Regions from separate parts of the Streptomyces sp. NPDC005775 genome, predicted to be linked through region 1. Evidence: predicted binding sites of a transcription regulator. Region 1 holds the regulator's gene; the other holds the start of a gene.
The links. Region 1 encodes HrcA, which represses chaperone genes, less so after heat shock. Its sites were predicted from a motif close to TTNGCACTCNGNNNNNCNGAGTGCNAA; they were not measured.
Positions count from the first base shown of each region.

Region 1 (10,726 bases):
CAGCGCGGCCGTCAGATGGTGCACCTGCGGGTAGGCGGCGGGGGCGTACGGCCCGTGCTCGCGCACGAAGCGGTTGACCAGACCGCGGGCCGGCCGGCCGGAGAACGCCCGGGTCAGCGTGGTGCGGACGAACAGCGGGTTGGTCAGGGCCTGTTTGTGCAGCAGATGGGCGCCCGACTCGGGGCAGACCAGGAAGGCGGTGCCGAGCTGGGCGGCGTCGGCGCCCGCCGCCAGCACCGCGGCGATCTGGGAGCCGCGCATCAGGCCGCCCGCGGCGATGACCGGTATCTGCACGGTCTCGCGGACCTGGGCGACCAGACAGAGGAGTCCGGTGCCGCAGCCGTCGGTCTGCGGGTCGTCGCGGAACGTCGACTGGTGGCCGCCCGCCTCGACGCCCTGGGCGCAGACGGCGTCGGCACCCGCCCACTGGGCGGCCTGGGCCTCCTCGGGCGAGGTGACCGTGACGACGGTGTACGTGCCCGCCGCGGCGAACGCGTCGAGGGTGTCGCGGGAGGGGCAGCCGAAGGTGAACGAGACGACCGGGACGGGGTCCTCTAGCAGGATGGCGAGCTTGGCCTCGTAGCCGTCGTCGCCGCAGACGTCGGCGTCGCCGAGCGGGGTCTCGTACCAGGTGGTCTCACCCGCGAGCTGGTGCCGGTACACCTCGATGGCTGCCGGGTCGGCGAGGACCGGCTGCGGCATGAAGAGGTTGACGCCGAAGGGCCGGGCGGTGAGCCCGCGCACCTCTTTGATCTCGTTGTACATGCCGTCCGCCGTCTTGTACCCGGCGGCCAGGAAACCGAGTCCGCCGGCCTCGGCGACGGCCCCGGCGAGCTGTGGCCCGGAGGGTCCACCCGCCATCGGGGCCTGCACGATCGGATACCGGCAGAGATCGGTCAACGCGGATGACATGACCGCATCGTGTCATGTCGCCCCTGTCCCGTGATGCGCACCCCGCTGCCATGTTTGTCCGCAATGCGGTACGGGCCCGGAGACCGGGCCCGTACGCATGCTCAAGCGGATCTAGCGGCCGTTGAACGCGTCCTTCAGCCGCGAGAACAGGCCCTGCTGGCCCGGCTGGAACTGCCCGGTGGGCCGCTCCTCGCCGCGCAGCTTCGACAGCTCGCGCAGAAGCCGTTCCTGCTCCGGGTCCATCTTCGTCGGGGTCAGCACCTCGACGTGCACGATCAGGTCACCGCGCCCGCCACCACGCAGATGCGTGATGCCGCGCCCGTGCAGCGGGACGGACTGGCCGGACTGGGTGCCCGGCCGGATGTCGACCTCCTCCAGTCCGTCGAGCGTCTCCAGCGGCACCTTGGTGCCGAGGGCCGCCGCCGTCATCGGGATGGTGACCGTGCAGTGCAGATCGTCCCCGCGCCGCTGGAACACGGCGTGCGGCAGCTCGTGGATCTCGACGTAGAGATCGCCGGCCGGGCCGCCGCCGGGGCCGACCTCACCCTCGCCCGCGAGCTGGATGCGGGTGCCGTTGTCGACACCTGCGGGGATCTTCACGGTGAGCGTGCGCCGCGAACGGATGCGGCCGTCACCGGCGCACTCCGGGCACGGGGTCGGCACGACCGTACCGAAGCCCTGGCACTGGGGGCAGGGCCGCGAGGTCATGACCTGGCCGAGGAACGACCGGGTGACCTGGGAGACCTCGCCGCGGCCGCGGCACATGTCACAGGTCTGGGCGGAGGTGCCGGGTGCGGCGCCCTCGCCACTGCAGGTCGTACAGACGACGGCCGTGTCGACCTGGATGTCCTTGGTCGTGCCGAAGGCCGACTCGGAGAGGTCGATCTCCAGCCGGATCATGGCGTCCTGGCCGCGGCGCGTGCGCGAACGGGGTCCGCGCTGCGACGACGTGCCGAAGAACGCGTCCATGATGTCGGAGAAGTTGCCGAAGCCGCCCTGTCCGAATCCGCCCGCGCCACCACCGCCTCCGGAGGCGGACAGCGGGTCGCCGCCGAGGTCGTAGACCTGCTTCTTCTGGGCGTCCGACAACACCTCGTAAGCGGCGTTGATCTCCTTGAACCGCTCCTGGGTCTTCGGATCGGGGTTCACATCCGGGTGCAGCTCGCGGGCGAGCCTCCGGAAGGCCTTCTTGATCTCGTCCTGTGAAGCGTCGCGGCGCACGCCGAGTACGGCGTAGTAGTCCGTGGCCACTTACGACTCCGCCAGGATCTGTCCGACGTAACGTGCCACTGCGCGTACCGCTCCCATCGTTCCGGGGTAGTCCATGCGGGTCGGTCCGACCACGCCGAGTTTGGCGACTGCCTCGTCGCCCGAACCGTAGCCGACCGCGACGACGGACGTGGAGTTGAGCCCCTCGTGGGCGTTCTCGTGCCCGATACGTACGGTCATGCCCGAGTCCGTGGCCTCGCCGAGCAGCTTCAGCAGCACGACCTGTTCCTCCAATGCCTCCAGCACCGGCCGGATCATCACAGGGAAGTCGTGCCCGAAGCGGGTGAGGTTGGAGGTGCCGCCGATCATCAGCCGCTCCTCCGTCTCCTCGACGAGGCATTCGAGGAGGATCGAGAGCACGGTGGACACGGTTCCCCGGTCCTCGCTCTCGAAGGCTTCCGGCAGGTCCTGCACCAGCTGCGGGACGTCCGCGAAACGGCGTCCCACGACCCGGCTGTTGAGCCGGGCCCGCAGATCGGCGAGAGAGGTCTCACCGAACGGCGCGGGGCAGTCGACCAGCCGCTGTTCGACCCGGCCGGTGTCCGTGATCAGCACCAGCATCAGCCGGGCGGGGGCCAGGGACAGCAGTTCCACGTGCCGCACCGTCGAGCGGGTCAGCGAGGGGTACTGCACGACGGCGACCTGCCGGGTCAGCTGCGCGAGCAGCCGTACGGTCCGTCCCACGACATCGTCGAGGTCGACCGCGCCGTCGAGGAAATTCTGAATGGCACGGCGCTCCGGCGACGAGAGGGGCTTGACGCCCGCGAGCTTGTCGACGAAGAGCCGGTAACCCTTGTCCGTCGGGATGCGTCCCGCGCTGGTGTGCGGTTGGGCGATGAAGCCCTCGTCCTCCAGCACCGCCATGTCGTTACGGACGGTGGCCGGGGATACCCCCAGCTTGTGCCGCTCCGTGAGCGCCTTGGAGCCGACGGGCTCCTCGGTGCCGACGTAGTCCTGGACGATGGCGCGCAGCACTTCGAGTCTGCGTTCGCTGAGCATCGCGCACACCTCCAGCTGTGTACCTCGGTGGTTCTCGGGCCGTTCCCGGGACTTCCCCTGGCACTCTGTACGTACGAGTGCCAGCAATCCCCCGGCCAGTGTACGGCGACGGGGTGGCCCCCTAGCAAGGGCGACCGGCCACGCTACCGCGAGACTGCGCAGGTCGTTGCCGATAGCGTCGTCGTATGGACGCCTCTTGGGAAGAGCTCGGGTGGGAGCGACTCGGACACGGGGTGGGCCGTCGACGCCTTCCGGTGTGGGACGCCACGGTCGCCCTGGTGGCCGGGACGGACGGAGTGCTGCTCTGTGACACCGGGTCGTCACTCCGTGAAGCGGTCGAAGTGCGCCGCCAGGCGCAGTCCCTGCTCGGTACGAGGGTGACGCATGTCGCACTCAGCCACCCCCACTTCGACCATGTGCTGGGCACGGCAGCCTTCGCCGGGGCACAGGTGTACGGCACGGCCGGCCTGGCGGATCTGCTGCGGGGCGGGGCGGACGAGATGTACGCCGACGCGGTGCGGCAAGGTCTGCCCGAGCACGATGCCGCCGAGGCCGCCGATGTGCTGGTGGCGCCCCGTCATGAGGTGTGCGGCGCATGGACGCTCGACCTGGGCGGCGGGCGTGAGGTGCTGCTCGTGAACGCCGGTCCGGGGCACAGCGGCCACGATCTGGCGGTGCTGGTGCCCGGCGTCTCCGGTTCGCCCGCGATCGTGTTCTGCGGCGACCTGGTCGAGGAGTCCGGGGAGCCGCAGGCGGGCCCGGACGCCTTCCCCGCGCGCTGGCCGGCGGCCCTGGACCGGCTGCTGGCGCTGGGCGGCGAGGACGCGCTGTACGTGCCGGGGCACGGGGCGGTGGTGGACGCGGCGTTCGTACGGGCCCAGCGCGATCAGTTGGCTGCCCGGTTCGGCGTGTCGTAGCCCGCTCGCCGCTTATCGTCGTCCGATGCGCAGCTACCAGCCGGACCTGACCCCGCCGTGGAAGAAAACCGCCCCCGCTCCCGAGGTCCCCGCCGATCCCGATCTGGTCGTGGAGGAGGCCGTCACCGGTTTCTGCGGTGCGGTGATCCGGTGCGAGAAGACGGCCGAGGGTCCGACGGTGACCCTGGAGGACCGCTTCGGCAAGCACCGGGTCTTCCCGATGACGCCGCGCGGCTTCCTGCTGGAGGGCCGGGTCGTCACGCTGGTGCGCCCGTCGGCGGGCGGCCCGGCTGCGGGGCGCGCCGCCCGTACGGCCTCCGGCTCGGTGGCGGTACCCGGGGCGCGGGCCCGGGTGGCCAGGGCCGGGCGGATCTATGTGGAGGGCCGGCACGACGCCGAGCTGGTGGAGCGGGTCTGGGGCGACGACCTGCGCATCGAGGGCGTGGTCGTGGAGTACCTGGAGGGCATCGACGATCTGCCCGCGATCGTGCGGGAGTTCTCGCCGGGTCCGGACGCGCGGCTCGGGGTGCTGGTCGACCATCTCGTACCGGGCTCCAAGGAGTCCCGGATCGCGGCGCGGATCTCGGACGGGAACGTCCTGGTGGTCGGCCACCCGTACATCGACGTGTGGGAGGCCGTGAAGCCGTCCTCCGTCGGGATCTCCGGGTGGCCGGTGGTGCCGCGCGGCCAGGACTGGAAGACGGGTGTGTGCCGGTCGCTGGGGTGGCCGGAGAACACGGGAGCGGCCTGGCAGCACATCCTGTCCCGGGTGCGGTCCTACAAGGACCTGGAGCCGGTCCTGCTGGGCCGGGTGGAGGAGCTGATCGACTTCGTGACGGCGCCCCCCACGTCCAGCGCCTCCGGCGTGTGAGGAGCGGAGCCCCGGTTCGGGGCAGGGGGCGGGGAGGAGGCGCGCCGCACCACCCCTCAGTCCACCAGGTCCCGCACCACCGCGTCCGCCAGCAGCCGCCCGCGCAGGGTCAGCACCGCCCTGCCGTCCGCGTACGGCTCCGGCTCCAGCAGCCCGTCCGCCACCGCCCGCCCGGCCGCCGCGAGCCCGGCCGGGGCGAGCAGCGACAGCGGGCAGCCGTCGACGAGCCGCAGCTCCAGCAGGATGCGCTCGACCCGCCGGTCCTCGGCGGAGAGGATCTCGCGGCCCGCGCCGGGCGAGCGCCCCTCGGCCAGCGCCTGCGCGTACGCCCCCGGGTGCTTCACGTTCCACCAGCGCACGCCGCCGACGTGGCTGTGCGCGCCGGGCCCGGCGCCCCACCAGTCGGCCCCGCGCCAGTACAGCTCGTTGTGCAGGCAGCGGCCCTCGGGGGTCCGGGCCCAGTTCGACACCTCGTACCAGGAGAAGCCGGCGGCGGCCATCGCCTCGTCCGCGATGAGGTAACGGTCGGCGTGCGCGTCGTCGTCCGTCATCGGGATCTCGCCGCGCTTGATGCGGCGGGCCAGCTGGGTGCCCTCCTCGACGATCAGGGCGTACGCCGACACGTGGTCGGGGCCGGCGCCGATCGCCGCGTCGAGGGAGGCGCGCCAGTCGTCGTCGGACTCGCCGGGGGTGCCGTAGATCAGGTCGAGGTTGACGTGCTCGAAGCCGGCCGCCCTTGCCTCGGCGACACAGGCCTCGGGCCGGCCGGGGGTGTGGGTGCGGTCGAGGATCTTCAGGACGTGCTGCCGGGCGCTCTGCATGCCGAAGGAGATCCGGTTGAAGCCGCCTTCGCGCAGCTCGGCCAGGTACGCGGGTCCGACGGACTCGGGGTTGGCCTCGGTGGTGATCTCGGCGTCGTCCGCGAGGCCGAACTCCTCGCGGATCGCGGCCAGCATCCGGACCAGGTCGGCGGCGGCCAGCAGCGTCGGCGTACCGCCCCCGACGAAGACCGTACGGACCTCGCGGGGGTCGTCGCCGAGGACCTTGCGGGCCTGGCGGACCTCGCCGATGAGGTGGGAGGCGTAGTTGTCCCGGGAGGCCAGCGCACCGCCGGAGCCGCGCAGCTCGGTCGCGGTGTAGGTGTTGAAGTCGCAGTAGCCGCAGCGGGTCGCGCAGTACGGCACGTGGAGGTAGAAGCCGAGCGGCCGGTCCGCGGCGCCTTCCAGGGCGTGGCGGGGCAGCGCCCCGTCGTCGGGCACGGGCTCACCATCGGGCAGTACGGAAGGCATACCGTCCATTGTCGCGCGCCGCCCGGCAACCGGACGCCACGCCCGGGGCGCCCCGTCCTGGGCGGCGCTACTCGGCCTGGAGGACCAGCAGCGCCAGGTCGTCGTCCGGCGGGCGCTCGGCGAAGGCGTGCACGGCGTGCTTGATGCGGTCCGCGATCCCTTCCGCACTCAGCCCGGCGCAGCCGGAGAGCGCCTCGGCCAGCCCGTCCCCGTCGTCGAACATCAGCGGCCCCGAGCGCCGCTCGGTCACGCCGTCGGTGACGCACAGGAGGCTGTCGCCGGGGGCCAGGTCGAAGCTCTGGGTCTCGTACACGGCATCGTCCATGACGCCGAGGAGCAGTTGCGGTTCGGCGGCCGGGCGCACCGTGCCGTCGGGGCGCAGGAGCAGCGGCAGCGGGTGTCCGGCGCTGGCCAGGGTGCAGCGGGCGCCGCCGCCGGGCAGCGGCACGAGCTCCCCGTACAGCAGGGAGAGGAACCGGGACTGTCCGCTGTCCGCCGAGTGCTGGCCGCCGGCGGCGGCGACCATGAGCGCGGCGGCTTCGGCGGCCTCCATCGCGTCGTCGAGGAGGAGCCGGTTGAGGCGGACCAGGACCTCGCCGGCCTGGAAGCCCTCGCGGGCCAGCAGCCGGAGCCAGGGGCGGGCGAGTCCGGTGACGACGGCCGCTTCGGGGCCACTGCCCTGGACGTCGCCGAGGACGAAGCACCACCGGTCGCCGGGGCACGGGAAGATGTCGTAGAAGTCACCTCCGACCACGCCGTCGTCGCTGGGTTCGTAGACGAGGGAGCTGGCGACGCCCGGTATGTCGGCGACCTTGCTGGGCAGCAGTCCGCGCTGGAGGATGCGGCTGATGGTGGCCTGCCGGGTGTAGGCGCGGGCCGCGCCGACGGCGAGGCCGACCCGGCGGACGAAGTCCTCGATGAGCGCGGTGACCTCGTCGGGGACGCGCGCGATGCCTTCGCGGCCCAGGAGTACGGCTCCGAGGGTGCGGCCCCCCGAGGTGATCCGGTAGGCGAGCGTGACGCCTTCGAGCCCGTCCGGCTGCCCGCCGACCTCGGCGCTGCCGGGCCACGGCATCGAGACGGGTCCGGTGCCGACCCGTTCGGGGAGCCGGAGCGGGTCACCCTCCAGCAGCGTGCGCAGGGGCTGGATGCGGGTCTCGTCGACGTGCCAGACCTTGGCGAGGCGGGGGACGGCGGCGCGGCCGGCGGTCTCGGGTTCCAGCCAGATCGCGCACCAGTCGGCGAGCCGGGGCACGAGTAACTGTCCGGCGAGGGCGGCCACGATGTCCTCGTCGAGCTGTCCGGCCAGCAGGTCCGATGCCTCGGCGAGGAACGACAGGGCGCCGCGGCCCGCCCAGTCGGCGTCGTCGCGCAGGGCGCGGCGGGCGGTGGGGGCGAGCAGTTCGGCGGCGCGCAGTCCGTGCTGGAAGCCGGGCTCCGGGTGGGCGTCGGGGAAGGGGTTCCAGTCGTCGACGGGGAGCCGGGCCCAGACGGTCTTGAGGCCGGTGCGGTAGGTGATGCCCCAGCGTTCGGCGAGGGTGGCGACGAGCTCCAGGCCGCGCCCGTACTCGGCGGGCTGCCCCGGCGCGTCCGCGTCCCCGGGGCCCTCGGAGCCGTTCTCGGGACGGTCGCTGCGCACGGCGCGGGCCGGGTGGTGGTCGGAGACCTCCAGGACCAGGGCGGAGCTCTCGTCCTCGGTCGCCTCCTCCAGCCGGAAGAGCAGTTCGACGTTGGTCCCGGCATGCACGACGGCGTTGGTGACGAGTTCGCTGACGATGACCGCCGCGTCGTCGGACAGCCGCTCGCTGAAGCCGACGGCCGCGGGCAGCCCGAGCCCGCTCCACTCGGCCAGCGCCGCGGCGACGAACCGCCGGGCCGCGGAGGGCGCGAGCAGATTGCCGGGCAGACTCGTCCGGGCGACGGGCTGTGCGCCCGTGGACGCGCCAGTGGTTCCGGGACGCTGCACGATGTCCCGCTGCAAGGGAATGGACCCCACAGGGCGGCTCCTGACCTGTTCTCGCTCTGCCTGTTCTCCGCCTGGACGGACCCTCTAAGCGCCGCTGACGACACGGACAGAGTGACAGATCGGCCACTCGCATACGCGTCGAGTTACCGAAGTGAGGGCAGAACGACGCCCCGGCCCCCGTGCGCGGTGAGCGCGGGGGCCGGGGCGTCGTTCTGCCGGCTACGCCTCGCGGGAGCCCGCGTACATGTCGTCGATCAGGTACTTGTACGCCCGCTCGACGACCGGCCGCTTCAGCTTGAGACTGGGCGTGACCTCGCCGTGCTCGATGTCGAGGTCGCGCGGGAGCAGCCGGAACTTCTTGATGGTCTGCCAGCGCTGCAGTCCCTCGTTGAGGCGCTTCACGTACCCGTCGATGAGCTCGACGGTCTTCGGGGACGCCATGACGTCCGCGTACGACTTGCCCTCCATGCCGTTCTCGGCGGCCCAGCCGAGAATGGTCGGCTCGTCGAGGGCGATGAGCGCGGTGCAGAAGTTACGGTCCGCCCCGTGCACCAGGATGTTGGAGACGAACGGGCAGACCGCCTTGAACTGGCCCTCGACCTCGGCCGGCGCGATGTACTTGCCGCCGGACGTCTTGATCAGGTCCTTCTTGCGGTCGGTGATCCGCAGGTAGCCGTCCACGGACAGTTCGCCGATGTCGCCGGTGTGGAACCAGCCGTCCGCCTCCAGCACCTCGGCGGTCTTGTCCGGCAGCCCCTGGTAGCCCTGCATCAGTCCGGGGCCGCGCAGGAGGATCTCGCCGTCGTCGGCGATCCGGACCTCGGTGCCGGGGAGCGGCTTGCCGACGGTGCCGGTGCGGTAGGCCTCGCCCGGGTTGACGAAGGAGGCCGCGCTCGACTCGGTGAGGCCGTAGCCCTCCAGGATGTGGATGCCGGCGCCGGCGAAGAAGAAGCCGATCTCGGGGGCGAGCGCGGCGGAGCCGGAGACGCAGGCGCGGAGCCGGCCGCCGAACGCCTCGCGGATCTTGGCGAAGACGAGGGTGTCGGCGACCTTGTGCTTGGCGCCGAGCGCGAAGGGCACGGAGGCGGTGCCGGTGCGCCGGAAGTTGTCCTGGGAGACCTTCGCGTACTCGCGGGCGACCCCGGCGGCCCAGAGGAAGATCTTGTACTTGGCCCCGCCACCGGCACGGGCCTTGGCCGCGACGCCGTTGTAGACCTTCTCGAAGATCCGGGGGACGGCGGCCATGTACGTCGGCTGGACGATCGGCAGGTTCTCGATGATCTTGTCGACCCGGCCGTCGACGGCGGTGACGTGCCCGACCTCGATCTGCCCGGAGGTCAGGACCTTGCCGAAGACGTGCGCGAGCGGCAGCCAGAGGTACTGGACGTCGTCCTTGGTGATCAGGCCGGTGGAGACGGTGGCCTTGGCCATGTACGACCAGTTGTCGTGCGGCAGCCGTACGCCCTTGGGGCGGCCGGTGGTGCCCGAGGTGTAGATGAGGGTGGCGAGCTGATCGGGGGTGATCGCGTCGACCCGCTCGGTGATGGCGGACGGGTTCTTGGCCAGGTGCTCGGCGCCCAGGGCCTCCAGGTCGGCCAGCGAGAGCACCCAGCCCTCCGGGTCACCCTCGGCCGGTCCGGCGCCCTCGGCGTCGATGACGACGACGTGCGCGAGGTTCGGCAGCTCGGCGCGGCGCGCACGGGCCTTGGCCAGCTGCGCGGCGTCCTCGGCGATCAGCACCCGGCTCTCGGAGTCGGCGAGGATGAACGCCGACTCCTCGACGTTCGTCGAGGGGTAGATCGTGGTGGTCGCGGCGCCCGCGCACATGACCCCGAGGTCGACGAGGATCCACTCGACGCGGGTGCTCGCGGCGAGCGCGACGCGCTCCTCCGGCTGCACGCCCAGCGCGATCAGCCCGGCTGCCACGGCATGGACCCGCTCGGCGGCCTGCGCCCAGCTGAGCGACTTCCACTCGTCGGGACCCCGGCCGGAGGCCGCGGGGACGGGGTAGCGGTAGGCCTCCCCGTCCGGGGTGGCCGCCACCCGGTCGATGAAGAGGGTCGCCACGGAGGGCGGACGGTTCTCGATCATGGTCTGTGTGTCGCTCACGACATCCTCCGGGCCTGCGGCAGTGCTTCACGACGGGCTGCTGGTTGGGGTGTGCTCTCCGCTTACGTCTACGTGCTCAATGGTGCTTGTTTAACTGGCGAGTAACTACGAAGCCGTGATCAGAGTAAGGCGCACGCGCGCCCCGCGTAAGAGGCAACAGGACCCCGCTTCATAACGAACGGGCCCCCGCGGCGCAGCCTTCTGCGATGCGGGGGCCCGATGGTCTACCGGTCGGTAGGAGTGGAGGGCGGCGCTCCGTGCCGACCCCGCCCCACACCTCCGTACTACTTCTTGGCCTTGGTCTCCCCGGCGGACTCGTCGGTCGACAGCACGGAGATGAACGCGTCCTGCGGCACCTCCACGTTGCCGACCATCTTCATCCGCTTCTTGCCTT
Region 1 covers NZ_JBIAIU010000004.1:282,189-292,914, reverse strand. The annotation lists gene ACFYPA_RS11675 (nitronate monooxygenase) at 1-912, opposite strand, end outside; gene dnaJ (molecular chaperone DnaJ) at 1,024-2,163, opposite strand; gene hrcA (heat-inducible transcriptional repressor HrcA) at 2,164-3,180, opposite strand; gene ACFYPA_RS11660 (MBL fold metallo-hydrolase) at 3,366-4,097, shown strand; gene ACFYPA_RS11655 (DUF3097 domain-containing protein) at 4,123-4,968, shown strand; gene hemW (radical SAM family heme chaperone HemW) at 5,025-6,257, opposite strand; gene ACFYPA_RS11645 (ATP-binding SpoIIE family protein phosphatase) at 6,325-8,238, opposite strand; gene ACFYPA_RS11640 (AMP-binding protein) at 8,443-10,332, opposite strand; gene lepA (translation elongation factor 4) at 10,617-10,726, opposite strand, start outside.

Region 2 (10,726 bases), on a different contig from region 1:
GAGCGGGCGTGCCACCATTTCGGTGACCCGGCCGCCCTGACCCGTGGTGTCGCCGAACGGGCGGTCGTACATCGCCTTGACGAACTGCACCGAGGGGTCGGTCAGCAGCGGGCCGACGATGCCGGAGACGAAGTCCGCCGAGAAGTCCTTCAGGTCCGCGTCGATGAAACAGACGATGTCACCGCTGGTCACCAGGAGTGACCGCCAGAGCACCTCGCCCTTGCCGGGGACGGCCGGGATGCGGGGGAGGATCGCGTCCCGGTGGACCACCCGGGCGCCCGCCCGGCGGGCGACGTCGGCGGTGGCGTCCGTGGAGCCGGAATCGATCACCACGAGCTCGTCGACCAGCCGGACCTTCTCCATGAGCTCGCGCCGGATCGTCGTGACGATGTCCCCGACCGTCTCCGCCTCGTTCAGCGCGGGCAGCACCACGCTCACGCCCGTCCCGTGCGCGTCCTTCCTGGCATCCAGCAGACGGTCCAGCGGGCGGTCGGCGGCTGACCAGGAACGCCTGGTCAGCCAGCGTTCGACCTCTTCCAGCACGGTCGATACTCCCTGTATGTGATCCATCTCGCGGTACGGACGACTATCTCAACCGTCCAGTGCTTCGGTTACAGTCTTGAACAACGCAGATGGCCGTCGCATGCCGGGGTCCGTCCGCCGATAAACGCCTGGATCCATGGTCCAGTGCCACAGCGCTCATCCAGAGGGACAGAGGGAACGGCCCGTTGAAGTCCCGGCAACCCTCCCGCCGACCGCGAGGTCAGGTGGGGAAGGTGCCAATTCCGTCTCGTGACGAAATGCGTCGCGAGGAAGATGAGGAGAAAGGGCCTCGCCATCATGGCTGTTGAGACTGTTGCAGCACACACCGAAGCTTCTGTGGACCTCGGTCCCGCCGCGGCGCTTTCCTGCCGCGAATGCGGAGAGCGATTCGCACTCGGCCCCCTTTTCGCCTGCGCGTCCTGTTTCGGGCCGCTCGAAGTGGCGTACGACCTGCCGAGCGGCTCCCCGGACGAGCTGAAGAAGCGCATCGAGGCCGGACCGAACAACATCTGGCGCTACGCGCCGCTGCTGCCGGTCCCCTCCGACGTCGCGGACAAGCCCAACATCAATCCCGGCTTCACCAAGCTGGTCAAGGCCGACAACCTCGCCCGCGAGCTGGGCGTCACCGGCGGCCTGTACGTCAAGGACGACTCCGGCAACCCGACGCACTCCTTCAAGGACCGCGTCGTCGCGATCGCCGTCGAGGCCGCCCGCGCCTTCGGATTCACCACCCTGTCGTGCTCCTCCACCGGCAACCTCGCCGGCGCGGTGGGTGCCGCCGCCGCCCGGGCCGGCCTGCGCAGTTGCGTGTTCATCCCGCACGACCTGGAGCAGGGCAAGGTCGTCATGGCCGCGGTGTACGGCGGTGAGCTGGTCGGCATCGAGGGCAACTACGACGACGTCAACCGCTTCTGCTCCGAGCTCATCGGCGACCCGCTCGGCGAGGGCTGGGGCTTCGTCAACGTCAACCTGCGCCCGTACTACGGCGAGGGGTCCAAGACCCTCGCGTACGAGATCTGCGAGCAGCTCGGCTGGCAGCTGCCCGACCAGATCGTCATCCCCATCGCGTCCGGTTCGCAGCTCACGAAGATCGACAAGGGCCTCCAGGAGCTGATCAAGCTCGGCCTGGTCGAGGACAAGCCGTACAAGATCTTCGGCGCCCAGGCCGAGGGCTGCTCGCCGGTCTCCGCCGCCTTCAAGGCCGGCCACGACGTGGTCCGCCCGCAGAAGCCGAACACCATCGCCAAGTCCCTGGCGATCGGCAACCCGGCCGACGGCCCGTACGTCCTGGACATCGCCCGCCGCACCGGTGGTGCCGTCGAGGACGTCAACGACGAGCAGGTCGTCGACGCGATCAAGCTGCTGGCCCGCACCGAGGGCATCTTCGCCGAGACGGCGGGCGGGGTGACGGTCGGCGTGACGAAGAAGCTGATCGACGCCGGTCTGCTGGACCCGGCGCTCACGACCGTCGTCCTGAACACCGGTGACGGCCTCAAGACGCTGGACGCGGTGGCCGCCACCTCGCAGGCGAGCGCCACGATCCGCCCGAGCCTGGAAGCCTTCCGCGCCGCCGGCCTCGCCGGCAGCTGACGAGCTTTCCGACCACCCGAGACTTCAGGAAGGGCACACCATGAGCGTCAAGGTCCGTATCCCCACCATCCTCCGCACCTACACGGGCGGCCAGGCCGAGGTCCCGGCCGAGGGCGCGACCCTCTCCCAGGTCATCGAGTCCCTGGAGAAGGACCACCCCGGCATCGCCGCCCGCGTCCTGGACGACCAGGGCAAGCTGCGCCGCTTCGTGAACGTGTACGTCAACGACGACGACGTGCGCTTCGAGGGCGGCCTGGACGCGGTCACCCCGGACGGCGCCGGCATCTCGATCATCCCGGCCGTCGCCGGCGGCTGCTGAGCCCGCGGCCCGGCCTTTCCGGCCGCCGGGCCGACTTCACAGCGTGACCACGATTGCCCCCTCCGCGAGAGAAGCGGAGGGGGCAATTCTGCATGGTTGAGCGGGGTAGAGTGAGGGAAGCCCCCTCCGCTGCCCGTGCCCCCCGCATATGAGAATGCGCCGCGCCACGACCAGAAGCAGCCAATGTGCTTGAGCTCCTTGCGCCATAAGTCGCCTTTGCCTGGCCCGACTTGCCCTGGATCCTCATGAATTCCCCATGTTCGGGCGATCGGTTCTGCTCAGAATTCTCGTCCGATTGACCTGTTGCAGAGGGCAGTTGGGCAGATACATTCGGCCGCGGTCGACGCGTTCCGGCGCACGCACCCTCTCCTGTCGGAGGGTGGGTTCTGACCCGGGCCCGCGAAGTGCGGTCCTGTGCAAGGGCCAGTACATAGGGGAGTTAGGCATGGCTCAGGGCACCGTCAAGTGGTTCAACGCGGAGAAGGGGTACGGCTTCATCGCGGTCGACGGTGGTGCGGATGTTTTCGTCCACTACAGCGCGATCCAGATGGACGGATACCGCACCCTCGAAGAGGGTCAGCGAGTTGAATTCGAGATCTCGCAGGGCCAGAAGGGGCCGCAGGCGGACATGGTCAAGCTCGCCGTCGGCTGAGCCCGGCCGGGTTCGACACGCTACTCACGCACGGAGGGCCCGTACCCCAGAGGTACGGGCCCTCCGCGCGTCCCGGGCCGTTTCCCCGTGCCCCCGACCGCTCCGTCGCCTCCCCCCGGTCGCTGTCCACACTCCGAGGGGGACGCTTGCACTCTCGGGGGTCGAGTGCTAATTATTGGCTTAGCACTCTCTGGGTGAGAGTGACAGAAACTTGGACCGGGCCGGTGAGGCCCGCAGGTCTGTCGGGGCAAGGAACCGGCAGACGGCAGGCCGTCCGTCGCGGGCGCCACTCGGTCCGGAGAAATCCACCCCTGTCCGGGAGGACCACTTCATATGGCCAAGATCATCGCCTTCGACGAGGAGGCCCGGCGCGGTCTTGAGCGCGGCATGAACCAGCTCGCCGACGCCGTCAAGGTCACCCTCGGCCCCAAGGGCCGCAACGTCGTCCTTGAGAAGAAGTGGGGCGCCCCCACGATCACCAACGATGGTGTGTCCATCGCCAAGGAGATCGAGCTGGAGGACCCGTACGAGAAGATCGGTGCGGAGCTGGTCAAGGAGGTCGCCAAGAAGACGGACGACGTCGCCGGCGACGGTACGACCACCGCCACCGTTCTGGCCCAGGCGCTCGTCCGCGAGGGCCTGCGCAACGTGGCCGCGGGTGCGAACCCGATGGCTCTCAAGCGGGGCATCGAGAAGGCCGTCGAGGCCGTCTCCGCCGCCCTCCTGGAGCAGGCCAAGGACGTGGAGACCAAGGAGCAGATCGCTTCGACGGCCTCCATCTCCGCTGCCGACACCCAGATCGGCGAGCTCATCGCCGAGGCCATGGACAAGGTCGGCAAGGAAGGCGTCATCACGGTCGAGGAGTCCCAGACCTTCGGCCTGGAGCTCGAGCTCACCGAGGGCATGCGCTTCGACAAGGGCTACATCTCGGCGTACTTCGCCACGGACATGGAGCGCATGGAGTCGTCCCTGGACGACCCGTACATCCTGATCGTGAACTCGAAGATCAGCAACGTGAAGGACCTCCTTCCGCTGCTCGAGAAGGTCATGCAGTCCGGCAAGCCGCTGCTGATCATCGCCGAGGACGTCGAGGGCGAGGCCCTGTCGACCCTGGTCGTCAACAAGATCCGTGGCACCTTCAAGTCCGTCGCCGTCAAGGCCCCGGGCTTCGGTGACCGCCGCAAGGCCATGCTCGGCGACATCGCCATCCTCACCGGTGGCACCGTCATCTCCGAGGAGGTCGGCCTCAAGCTGGAGAACGCCGGTCTCGACCTGCTCGGCCGCGCCCGCAAGGTCGTCATCACCAAGGACGAGACGACGATCGTCGACGGCGCCGGTGACAGCGACCAGGTCCAGGGTCGCGTCAACCAGATCCGTGCCGAGATCGAGAACTCCGACTCGGACTACGACCGCGAGAAGCTCCAGGAGCGCCTCGCGAAGCTGGCCGGCGGCGTGGCCGTCATCAAGGCCGGTGCCGCGACCGAGGTCGAGCTCAAGGAGCGCAAGCACCGCATCGAGGACGCGGTGCGCAACGCCAAGGCCGCCGTCGAGGAGGGCATCGTCGCCGGTGGTGGCGTGGCTCTGCTCCAGGCCTCGGCCGTCTTCGAGAAGCTCGAGCTCACGGGTGACGAGGCGACCGGCGCCAACGCCGTCAAGCTGGCGCTGGAGGCTCCGCTCAAGCAGATCGCCGTCAACGGTGGTCTCGAGGGTGGCGTCGTCGTCGAGAAGGTGCGCAACCTGCCGATCGGTCACGGCCTCAACGCCGCGACCGGCGAGTACGTCGACATGATCGCCGAGGGCATTCTCGACCCGGCGAAGGTCACGCGCTCCGCCCTGCAGAACGCCGCGTCCATCGCCGCGCTCTTCCTCACCACCGAGGCCGTCATCGCCGACAAGCCGGAGAAGGCCGCTGCCGGCGGCGCTCCGGGCGGCATGCCGGGCGGTGACATGGACTTCTGATCCTGACGGATCGGTAGTTCCTGCACAGCTGTACGAAGCCGGCCCCCGGGGAGTGATCCCCGGGGGCCGGCTTCATGTGCGTCCAGGGCTGTCGTCGTGCGCCCGCAAGGGATCACGGGACAGCCCTCAGCGGGTGAACACCATCTCCGGGAAGCGGACGGAGGGGCCGTCCAGCAGGTGGTCGTCGTGGCCGCGCAGCCACCGCCCGAAGAACGACGTCACATACGTCCGGGCCGAGGCCGCCGCCCGGTCCGGCCGCACCGTCCCGACCGCCGCCGTCAGCCCGCCGCCGGGCTCCGCGCCCTGCCGGGCCAGTTGCGGCAGCAGTACCTGCGCGTCGGTGTAGGAGGCGTGGCGCGAGCCGGTCAGGGTGACGTTCGCCTTCCACCCGGGGGTGTTCCGCCAGAACGCTGCCCAGGACGGCTGCTGCCGGTAGTCGCCCGAACCCCCGCCCTCCGTACCCATCAGCAGCAGCGGCCGTTCGAGCCCCTCCAGCGCCACCGTGCTCAGCCGCGTCCCGTCCGGCAACTCCCCGCCGACGTAGTCCATCTGACCGTCCATGTTGACGCCCGCCCGGATCCGGCGGTCGTCGTGCATCGCCTGGGCCGCGGTGAAGCCACCCGCGGAGTGGCCGAACATCCCGACCCGCCGCAGATCGAGTACGTCTTCGAAGCGCGTCCGGTTCAGCCCCGGCAGCCGGTCGAGCACGAACCGCGTATCGGCCACCCGCACGGCGACGACCTTCCGCAGCAGGGCGCTGACCGCGTCCGGGTCGGTGGGCGGGGCGCCGTCGAAGATCCGCATCGTGGCGAGGCGGCCGCCGGGGAACTCCACCTCGGTGGCCTCGTAGGTGTGGTCGATGGTGACGACCGCGTATCCGCGGCTCGCCAGGTCGTCCACGAGTGCGGTGTTCCAGGTGCGCGGGTCCCCGAGTCCGGGGGAGTACAGGACGACGGGCAGCCGGCGGGCCCGGGGGTGCACGGGTGCGTCCCGGCGGGCATGGCTGAGCGTGGCGCCCCAGTCGGCTGTCCCCGGTGCCATCCCCAGGTTCAGGGCGGCGGCGCCCTCCGGCCCCCCGAAGTGGGCGGCCGCGGCGGCGGACATCTGCGGCACACGGGGCTCGTGCCCGCCGGGCGCGGCCGGGTAGCGGACGCTGACCATGAGTTCGCGGTACGGGGAGGACTCCGGTGCCCACGGGTCGGTCCGGGTGCGGTCGACGAGGTGGAACGTGGTGGAGCCGACGTCGAACGGGCCGGTGGGGCGCGGCAGTCGGGCGGTCGGCAGTGCTGCGTGAGCTTTGGCGGTCCCGGCCGTGCGGGCGCTCCCGCTCGCGGCTGTGCGGGCGCTTCCGCTCCCGGTCCGTGCAGCGCGCCTTCCGGCCGCGGCGGACGGTACGGCGGACGCGGCCAGCGCGGCGGTCGCGGCCAGCCCGGTGACGAGCACGTGCCGACGGGCGTGGGTGAGGGGACGCGGGACTGCGGTCACTGGAACTCCCCGTTCGGGTGGGACGGTGGGCGGTGGGGCGCTGTGCTGCGGACGTCCCCACGATGCCCCGCCCGTGTCCCCGGGCGCGTGATACCGGAGTGCCGATCGGCCGGTCCACGCCTGCTACCCCGGTAGGGGGCGGCCGCCGGTCAGCCGGCGTCGAGGCCGTCGACGAGGCGGTTGAGGAAGCGGGCGAACGTGGCGTCGGGGGTGACCGGCCGGCCGGCCGACGCGAGGGCCTCGGCCAGTTCCGGGTGGTGGCCGTCCGCGGCGACGGCGGCGAGGTAGAGCGCCTCGGCGGCGGCCCGGCCGGGGGCCTGAGCGGCTTCCGCCTGCGCCACCTCGTGGGCCACGTGCCCGGCCACGAACGCGGTGAGCTGGGCGAAGACCTCCAGCCGGGCGCCGCCGTCGAGGCCGCTGGGGCGCAGGGCGGCCAGTGCGTGTTCCAGGAAGGCGAGGGTGCGGGGGCCGAGCGTGCGGCGGGCGGGCACCGCGGTGGCCAGCCAGGGGTGGCGGAGCATGTGGTCGCGCTGGAGGTGCCCGATGGACTTGAGGTCGGCCCGCCAGTCGCCGGTGAGCGGACCGGACGTCGGAAGTTCGCCGTTGACGTGGTCGATCATCAGGTCCAGCAGCGTCTCCTTGTCGGGGGCGTAGCTGTAGAGCGACATGACCCCGGCGCCCACCTCGGCGGCGACCCGCCGCATGGTGACCGCGTCGATTCCCTCGGTGTCGGCCAGGGCGACGGCCGCCACCGTGATGGCCTCGCGGCTGAAGGCGGGCCTGCGCCCCCGGCGGGGCCGGTCCGGGGTCAGCCAGAGTTCGCGGGGGTCGACGCCGGTGGCACCGGCACCTTCGGCACGGGTCACGATCGTGCTGCTCCCTTCCTCACTGCTGAGGGTTCCTGTCCCGCTCATCCAAGCATCGTCTATTCTCGTACACAGTACGAGAATGTTCTGAGCGATGGAGGCGAACGATGACATCACCCACGCGCGACGCCGTGCCCGGGCCTGCCTGGACGCCGTCGGCCGTGAAGCCGCCGCTCTCCGCGCGCATGGTGCGGGCCACCTGGCGCAATCTGCCGGCCAGGCGCCACCGGATCGCCTGGGAGCCGGGCCTGACGGTCCCCGCCGCCGACGGCAGCCCCCTGATCACGGACCACTACTTCCCCCGCGAGGCGGGCGACTTCCCCACCCTCCTCGTGCGCTCGCCCTACGGGCGGGGCGTGCCCTGGTCCCCCCAGTACGGGATGCTCTTCGCCGAGCAGGGCTTCCACGTGATCGTGCAGAGCTGCCGTGGCACCGGCGGCTCGGGCGGCACCTTCGACCTCTGGCGCAACGAGGCCGCCGACGGCCTCGCCACGGTGAACTGGCTGCGCGAGCAGCCCTGGTTCAACGGCACACTCGGCACGGTGGGGCCCAGCTACCTCGGTTACGTCCAGTGGGCGCTCGCCCTGGACCCGCCGCCGGAGCTGAAGGCCATGGTGGTGCAGGTCGGCCTGCACGACCCGTACGCCCTCTTCCACACGGACGGTGTGCTCCACCTGGAGAACGCGCTCGTCGTCGGCACCGGCATGACGTACCAGCACCGCGGCATGCCGTCGTTCATCAAGGCGACCCTGCGGCTCAAGCGACGCCTGAAGGACATCGTCACGGCCCGTCCGCTCCGGGGGGCGTGCGCGGCCGCGTTCGGGCAGGAAGTGCCCTGGCTCGACGACGTGTTGACGCACCCGGACGCGGACGCCCCGTACTGGCGGGGTGCGTCGGCTGCCGAGGCGGCGGACCGCCCCGGCATCCCCACCGCCCTGATCACCGGCTGGCACGACGCCCTCGTCGACCAGACCTTCGCGCAGTACGCCCGGCTGCGCGCGGCGGGCGCCGAATCCGCCCTGCTCGTCGGCCCCTGGACCCACACCTCCGCCCTCCAGAAAGGCTGGCCCGAGGTGTTCGCCGAGAGCCTGGCCTGGCTCCGCGCGCACCTGTGCGGTGACCCCTCGGAGCTGCGCCCCACCCCCGTACGCATGCACACGGGCGGTGCGGACGCGGCATGGCGGGACCTCGAAGCGTGGCCGCTCACCCCGGCCACCACCGCGTGGCACCCGACCGCCGACGGCCACCTCACCCAGCAGCCGCCCACGGACAACGCCCCCCTGACGTCCATCGGCCACGACCCGGCCGACCCCACCCCCTCCCTCGGCGGTCCGCTCCTCTCGCTCATGGCCGGCTCCCGGGACAACCGCACGCTGGAGTCCCGCGATGACGTCCTCACCTTCACCGGCCCGGTCCTGACCGAAGCCGTCACGGTGCTGGGCGCCGTCTCCGCGAGGATCAGCGCGTCCACGGACACCGGCTTCGGGGACGTCTTCACCCGGCTGTGCGACGTGGACGCGGCGGGCCGCTCCACCAACGTCTGCGACGGACTCGCCCAGGTGCGTACGTCAGGTGAGGACCCGGCACACCTCACGGTCCCGATGAGCGTCACCGCGTACCGCTTCGCCGCAGGCCACCGCATCCGCTGGCAGATCAGCGCGGGCGCGCACCCGCGCTACGCGCCGAACCCCGGGACGGGCGAAGCCAGGGCGGAGGCGCGGGAGTTCATGCCGGTACGCGTCACCGTGCACGCGGATTCCGCGCTCATGCTGCCCCAGCAGGCGGATGGAGCGGGGGCGCGGGATTCCGCGGGACGTACCCCCTGAGCCGTAGCTCCGATCAGCATCACGCCGCAGCGGAGAACAGGCGGGGAAAGGGCCACGGTCCCCACGCGTGCTGCGGCGACGGAATTCGGCACCTCCGGTAATGGAGCGGGTAACGCGCGAACCCCAAAGCCGTTATCAGCGTGCGGTGTTCGCGGTCGGCGTACGCACAATGGAGCCGGCATTTCACGTGCGCCGGTCACGGGCGATACTCCGATCGGGTGACGCGGTGGGTGCGGGGCTTGTGGCATATGCCGGGATACTGCGTTACTGGATGAACTCCAGCCATTGGGCAGCCCGTACCGCTCGGGAAGCGTGGCGCCGGGGTGAACTGTTCCCTCCACACGTGGGGAGGGCGCGGGTCCGCCGGGATCACGATGGGCACCCGAACGGGGTTGGATCGCCAGTCGGTACCGCCTCACGCGGTGCCGGCTGGCTTTTTTTGTGCCGGCAGAGCCGAGGGCGATGGTGTGCGCCGGTGGTACGCGAGCGCCCACCGAAGAGCTCCGCGACCCCAGTTTCGAGGCTGACACCTTGCCAGGAGTACCTCTTTGTGGGGTACTTGAAGCAGCGAACCGGTGGGCCGCCCATCCCATAACCGGGGAATACGGTATAGGGCGGCGTCTGCCGGTTTTTCTTTGTGCCCACGAAGGAACTTCCTTTACCGGTGGCACGATTCAGCTCTCCGTCCTCTCGCGAGGTTCTTCCGCGAGGGACAGTTCCGCAGATCCCCAGGTTCCGCTGTGTCCTCTGTCCCTGTCCTGTCAGCGAGGAGTCCCTCCATGCCTATCTCTCCCAACCAGGGATCCACCGGAGGTGGCACACCGGTGACCATCACGGGTGTGAACCTGTCCGGCACCACCGCCGTCACCTTCGGCAGCAAGCCGGCCACCTCCTTCACCAACGTGTCGCCGACCCAGGTCACGGCCGTTTCGCCCTCGGGCGCCGGCAGCGTCGGGGTGACCGTGACCACCGGGGGTGGCACGAGCAACCCGCTTCAGTTCTTCTACGTCGGAGCCCCGTTCAAGTCCTCCCTCGGGCCGACATCGGGCCCGCTGGCGGGCGGCAACACGGTCACGATCAACGGAGTCGGGCTGGCGACGGCCACCAGTGTGTCGTTCGGCGGCAACACCGCGACACCGACGGTCGTCTCCGACACCCAGCTCACCGTCGCCGTGCCGGCGGGCGCGGCGGCCGGCCCCGTCGGAGTGAGCGTGACCACCGCGGGCGGGTCGAACAACGGTCTGTCCTACACCTACGTGGACGTCCCCACGGTGACCACGGTGACGCCCGCCTCCGGACCGACGTCCGGCGGTACCGGGGTCACCATCACCGGCACCGACCTCGGCACCACCGAGTCGGTCACCTTCGGCGGCATCCCGGCACCGTTCAGCCTGGTGAACTCCACCACGGTCTCGGCGGTGACGCCGCCCGGCGCAGCCGGCGCGGTCGATGTCGTGGTGACCAACCAGGCCGGTTCCGACACGGC
Region 2 covers NZ_JBIAIU010000006.1:53,332-64,057, forward strand. The annotation lists gene ACFYPA_RS15800 (glucosyl-3-phosphoglycerate synthase) at 1-543, opposite strand, end outside; SAM riboswitch class I at 697-823, shown strand; gene thrC (threonine synthase) at 841-2,133, shown strand; gene ACFYPA_RS15810 (MoaD/ThiS family protein) at 2,174-2,452, shown strand; gene ACFYPA_RS15815 (cold-shock protein) at 2,898-3,104, shown strand; gene groL (chaperonin GroEL) at 3,438-5,063, shown strand; gene ACFYPA_RS15825 (alpha/beta hydrolase family protein) at 5,190-6,548, opposite strand; gene ACFYPA_RS15830 (TetR/AcrR family transcriptional regulator) at 6,698-7,414, opposite strand; gene ACFYPA_RS15835 (CocE/NonD family hydrolase) at 7,522-9,240, shown strand; gene ACFYPA_RS15840 (IPT/TIG domain-containing protein) at 10,020-10,726, shown strand, end outside.
Region 2: the regulator HrcA is predicted to act here: its motif matches at 3,250-3,276, upstream of groL (chaperonin GroEL).